2 regions of the Vibrio syngnathi genome follow, and region 1 is predicted to be linked to the other one. Evidence: predicted binding sites of a transcription regulator. Region 1 holds the regulator's gene; the other holds the start of a gene.

Region 1 (3,215 bases):
CTTTGCCCATCGGCTGAGAAAGTACACCATTTGCTGAAAGAAGATGAAGCTCTGATTAATGATCACATTGCACTGCGTACTTTCAATGTTGCACCACTGGGTATTGAAACATTGGCTAAACCTTTCCTTGAGTTAGGTTACAAGGCGTGTGGCGATTACTTATTTGAGAGCAAGAAGCTAGTGGCTAAGCATTACGAGCACCCAGATCCAAACCAACCGAAAGTGTTCATTAGTGAGTTGAAAGTCGAAGAGTGTTCAAGTGACTTGCAACAGATCGTGGCTAAGTTGGTTGAGCAAGTCGACGCAAGCAAGCTTCAAGGTCATGAGTTCTTGTTTGGTGGTCGCCTTTGGGACCTGAGCTTCGCGGATTTTCAAGTTCTAGCAAAAGAGAGTGAATACGCGTCTTGGCTAGCGGCTCATGGTTACGGTGCAAATCACTTTACGGTGAGTGTGAACCAGCTCAATGAGTTCGATGAAGTACAGACTGTGAATGACTATTTGAGTGATTCAGGTTTCACTATCAATGCATCTGGTGGTCAGGTTAAAGGCTCTCCAGAGGTCTTATTAGAGCAATCATCTACAATGGCAGACAAAGTCCCAGTTTCATTTGTTGAAGGCAATGAGATGATTCCTGGAGGCTTCTATGAGTTCGCTAAGCGTTATGCGATGGCCAACGGTGAGCTTTATACAGGTTTTGTTGCAGCATCGGCGGATAAGATCTTCGAAAGCACTAACGGTTAAAGAAAGATGCGAGTACGGGCTTTGCTCTAGAGATTCAGATAGGCTTCGCTTCGAGAGTATTTTCGCTTGGAAGCTGTAGGTGTTTCATTCGTATTTTCTTTGTAGATCTTTAGAAAACAAAAAAGCCACCAAATTCGCATTTGGTGGCTTTCAAATTTTTGGCTCAGTTAATCGAGATTAACGAGTGCCGTATACCACGATAGTTTTACCGTGTGCAGAAATTAGGTTCTGCTCTTCTAGCATCTTCAAGATACGACCAACTGTCTCACGAGAACAACCAACAATCTGGCCAATCTCTTGACGAGTGATCTTGATTTGCATGCCGTCAGGGTGAGTCATTGCATCTGGCTGTTTCGCTAGGTTTAGTAGCGTTTGAGCGATACGACCTGTTACGTCAAGGAACGCTAAGTCACCAACCTTTTGGCTAGTTACTTGTAGACGGTTTGCCATTTGCGCTGAAAGGCGCATTAGGATATCTGGGTTCACTTGGATAAGTTGACGGAATTTCTTGAAAGAAATCTCAGCTACTTCACAAGGAGATTTTGCACGAACCCATGCAGTACGCTCTTGGTCTTCTTCGAACAAGCCAAGCTCACCGATGAAGTCGCCTTGGTTTAGGTAAGAAAGAATCATTTCCTTACCTTCTTCGTCTTTGATAAGAACTGCCACAGAACCTTTAACGATGTAGTACAAGGTTTCTGCCTTTTCACCAGCATGAATCAAAGTACTTTTTGAAGGGTACTTATGAATATGACAGTGTGAAAGGAACCACTCTAATGTTGGATCGGTTTGGGGTTTACCTAGAACCATAATATCTTACTTCCTCTGCAGGGTATGCTTGCCGCTTTCCATATTTTAGCTAAGCCTGAATTGACGTAGCTAGGATAAGAGCACTCGTTGAGTGCTGCAAGCTATCTTGTGTTTCGTTTAAGAATAGTATCCTTTTTCAGGTACTATTTCTTGATTTTAATCGTGACCAAGCTACGATTTTTTACGCAAAATTGTGCACATGATCACGGTATGAAAAGTAATCAACCAGAATGTTGTTTTGTTAGCCTATTTTCCCGGTTTCTATAAGTTGTTGCAGGATAGGCCTTACAATGAGTTCCATAGCAAAACTCATCTTGCCGCCAGGTACTACAAGCGTGTTGTGGCGCGACATAAATGAGCCATCAATCATAGCCAGAAGATAAGGGAAATCGACGTTTTTGATGCCGCGTAAGCGTATAACAACGAAGCTTTCATCTAAACTTGGGATCCCTTTAGCATTGAGAGGGTTTGATGTGTCTACCGTTGGAACACGCTGGAAGTTGATGTGAGTACGTGAAAACTGAGGAGTAATGTAGTTAAGGTAATCATCCATCGAGCGAACAATTGAGTCCATTACTGCTTCGCGAGAATGACCACGATCGCGTGTGTCACGAACGAACTTTTGGATCCATTCTAGGTTTACGATAGGCACCATGCCGATCAGCAAATCGACGTGTTGAGAAACATTGATGTCCCCATCTACCACACCGCCGTGTAGGCCTTCGTAAAACATCACATCGGAATTTTCAGGGATCTCTTGCCATGGTGTGAAGGTGCCTGGCATTTGATTATAAGGCACGGCTTCATCAAAGGTGTGTAGGTAGCTGCGGACTTTGCCCGTACCTTCATTACCGTATTGACGGAAGAACTCTTCTAATGCACCAAAATCGTTAGCTTGTGGGCCAAAGTAGCTGATGTGCTTACCTTGCTCGCGCGCCTTACGGATCTCGACGTCCATCTCTGGGCGAGTGAAGCGATGGAAACTATCCCCTTCAACCCAAGCAGCCTTTACGTCCATCATATTGAACATTTTGCGGAAGGCTTCTGAGGTGGTGGTGGTGCCGGCTCCAGATGAACCCGTCACCGCAATAATTGGATGTTTAGCGGACATGACAACCCTTGTCTTTTGAGTAACTTACTTGTTAGCAATCGTTTACCACTATAACACGGCTCCTTTATGAGCGCAGCCTAGAAGCGTTTTGTGACTTGAATATCAACGGTTTCATGCAGCTCAGAAAACACGATACTCACTTCTCCTGAGGCTAATTGATGTTTCACTTGGTCAATTTTGTTTTGCAGTGAAACTTCTATGTCACCGTAGTCTGTACCTTCACGCAGCACGAATTCTTTAATGAGGTTTTCCAGTGTCTCTGGCGCAATGTCTTGCCATGGGATGATCATAAATACTTCTCTCTTTTATGTTCATGGATAGGTTTATTGATGTAGAAATGAATGAGCTTAGTAATATTCTCACTTCTATTTAATAAGGCTCGGACATTTTACTAAGGCTCGTCATTATGCCGAATCTTGGATACTTTCATAGTAGGCGGGTAATGCTTCTTCTAACCAAAATCTTGGCTTGAGTGTGCTACCTGTAATGAACCCGACATGGCCACCTTTCTGAAACAGACGATAATCAATATTGTCTGGTAGTACGAACTTTG
Region 2 (3,215 bases), 210 kb from region 1:
GGTGTACTTCAGCTTCTACAGTTGGGTTACCACGTGAATCGATGATTTCACGACCTAGAACTTTAACGATCTTAGACATTGAATGTTTCCTTCTCGTTGAATATATAAATGTCAAATTTAAAAGGTAGCAGCACAACTTACGCAGCTACCTGTATTCCTTTTTACTTCTCTAATTCGCCGCGCTGGAACTCGCCAGCTGCTTTAACGAAACCTGCAAACAATGGGTGACCATCGCGAGGTGTTGAAGTGAACTCTGGGTGGAATTGAGCAGCAACAAACCATGGGTGGTTCGGGTTCTCAATAACTTCAACCAGTTTCTTGTCCGCAGATAGACCCGATACTTTTAGGCCCGCTTTTTCAATTTGTGGACGAAGATTGTTGTTCACTTCGTAACGGTGACGGTGACGTTCATGGATCGTCGCGCTACCGTATAATTCGTAAGCTTTTGTCCCTTTAGCTAGGTGACAAAGCTGTGAACCAAGACGCATTGTACCGCCAAGGTCAGATGTTTCTGTACGCTCTTCAACTTTACCTTCGCCATCAGTCCACTCAGTGATAAGACCAACAACTGGGTACTTAGTTTCAGTACAGAATTCAGAAGAGTGTGCCCCTTCCATTTTCGCAACGTTACGAGCGTACTCGATAAGTGCTACTTGCATACCTAGACAGATACCTAAGTACGGTACTTTGTTTTCACGAGCGTATTGAGCAGCAAGAATCTTACCTTCAACACCACGATCACCAAAGCCACCAGGAACTAGGATTGCGTCTAGGCCTTCTAAAACTTCTACGCCACGAGACTCAACATCTTGTGAATCTACGTATTTAATATTCACGCTTAGGCGATTTTTCAAGCCCGCGTGTTTTAGCGCTTCATTTACTGATTTGTATGCGTCTGGTAGTTCAATGTACTTACCAACCATACCAATCGTCACTTCACCCGTTGGGTTAGCTTCTTCGTAAATTACTTGTTCCCATTCAGACAGGTCTGCTTCTGGAGCTGTGATGCCGAAACGCTTACATACAAGTTCATCAGTGCCTTGAGCTTTAATAAGCTGAGGGATCTTGTAGATAGAGTCAACATCGCGCATAGAAATAACTGCATTTTCTTGCACATTACAGAACAGAGCAATTTTCTTACGCTCGTTCGAAGGAATGTTGCGGTCTGAACGACAAACTAGGATGTCTGGCTGAATACCAATAGACAGCAGCTCTTTTACAGAGTGTTGCGTTGGCTTAGTTTTCACTTCGCCCGCAGCTGCTAGGTATGGCACTAGAGTAAGGTGCATGAACATTGCGCGTTCACGGCCTAGCTCTACTGCTAGCTGACGAATCGCTTCCATGAATGGTAGAGATTCGATATCACCAACCGTACCACCAACTTCAACAAGCGCGATATCGTGGCCAGCTGCGCCAGAAATTACACGTTCTTTGATAGAGTTAGTGATGTGCGGGATAACCTGAATAGTTGCACCTAGGTAATCACCGCGACGCTCTTTAGCGAGTACGTCTGAGTAAACACGACCTGCAGTGAAGTTGTTACGCTTAGTCATCTTGGTGCGAATGAATCGCTCGTAGTGACCAAGGTCAAGGTCAGTTTCAGCGCCATCTTCCGTAACGAACACTTCACCGTGTTGAGTCGGGCTCATTGTGCCTGGATCAACGTTGATGTAAGGGTCAAGCTTCATCATAGTCACTTTAAGACCACGAGCTTCTAAAATAGCCGCAAGAGATGCTGCTGCAATACCTTTACCTAGAGAGGATACAACCCCGCCAGTAACAAAAATGTAATTTGTCGTCATGTTTAACCTGAAATTGGTTGAATGAGGGAAATGGATTACTTCTGGACGGGATGAAAATATACCAGAAGCCCCTTATCGCCACAACGTGAAATCTATCACACTGCTATTTTTTATTTTTTGCTTCAAATCAATTCATGATAAAAGCTTTGATGATCTTTTCTCCGCCACTTTGACTTCATCCCATATGGAATCAAGCTGTTGTAGAGAAAAGTCGGTCAAAATTTTATCTTGCTGACGAACTTTTTGTTCCACACCTTTAAAGCGGCGTGAAAATTTCAGATTGGCTTTATTGAGAGCCGTTTCTGGATTTTTACCCAAATGTCGCACTAAATTGACGGTAGCAAACAACAAATCACCCAGTTCTTCTTCAACTAAATCTTCGTTTGGCGTTACTTGAAGCGCTTCTTCTAGCACCTCATCAACTTCCTCTAAAACCTTATCTGCGACTGGACCAATAGAGTCCCAATCAAAGCCAAATTTCGCGACTTGCTTTTGAATTTTTGTAGCACGCGAAAGTGCAGGTAGAGAGTTTGGTATTGAGTCTAGAATACTTTCTTGAGTTTTGCCTGCCTGTGCTTTTTCTTTGGCTTTTTCAGCTTCCCAGTTAGCATTAATTTCTTCATCACTGGCAAACTCGGTATCAGAAAATACATGTGGATGACGGCGCGTCAGTTTCTCATTAATACCGTCGACCACATCAGAGAACTCAAACAAGCCCTGTTCTTTTGCTAATTGACTGTAGAAGATCACCTGAAACAACAGGTCGCCTAACTCTTCTTGTAAGTTTGGCCAATCTTTGTTGTGAATCGCGTCCACCACCTCATACGTTTCTTCGATCGTATGCGGCACAATGGTTTCAAAATTTTGTTTCAAATCCCAAGGACAGCCACCTTCAGGATCGCGCAGCTTAGTCATGATCTGTTCAAGTTGTTCAATCGGGTGATTCATCGTTTTATTCCTATTCACTGTCTTTGATTTTTAAATTTAAAGCTTCACTAAAACTAATAAGTACTCAGACTAAAAGATACTAGAACTAAAAAAGGTGAGCAGCCAAAACCACTCACCTTTCTATTATTTCCGTCATCCTCAAGAGCGAAGAATGAGCTAGTTGGGGATATCAAATCGCTTGGCGAGATTCCCTATCACGTTCATCCCTCACTGTAGGGAATGACAACTATTTTTGTTTTACTAAGTAATTGGCTCTTCTAACAAGGCAACAAACTTACGAGACTTCTGAGCATAGCTTGTCTATGTGATGAAGCGAGTATAGTGCAGTTAACACAGTGAGAAGGCCAAGTACGACGTAAAAACTAGCCTAGGCGTTTTACGCTCATGACATCTTTGATTTGCTCTACTCGGCTTGTCACGCGACTCAGAATTTCAATATTGGTCACTTCCAAATCAAAATCCATC

The links. The regulator CRP, encoded in region 1, controls carbon source genes, mostly activating them, when cyclic AMP is high. The targets are predictions, from matches to a motif close to TGTGANNNNNNTCACA.
Region 2: a site for CRP is predicted at 1,887-1,902, ahead of pyrG (CTP synthase). Genes of this name have one in related genera too.

What each region holds. Positions count from the first base shown of each region.
Region 1 covers NZ_CP017916.1:293,337-296,551, forward strand. The annotation lists gene K08M4_RS01345 (DUF1338 domain-containing protein) at 1-741, shown strand, start outside; gene crp (cAMP-activated global transcriptional regulator CRP) at 919-1,551, opposite strand; gene K08M4_RS01355 (phosphoribulokinase) at 1,793-2,662, opposite strand; gene K08M4_RS01360 (YheU family protein) at 2,740-2,952, opposite strand; gene K08M4_RS01365 (hydrolase) at 3,067-3,215, opposite strand, start outside.
Region 2 covers NZ_CP017916.1:499,886-503,100, reverse strand. The annotation lists gene eno (phosphopyruvate hydratase) at 1-79, opposite strand, end outside; gene pyrG (CTP synthase) at 162-1,802, opposite strand; gene mazG (nucleoside triphosphate pyrophosphohydrolase) at 1,935-2,750, opposite strand; gene relA (GTP diphosphokinase) at 3,113-3,215, opposite strand, start outside.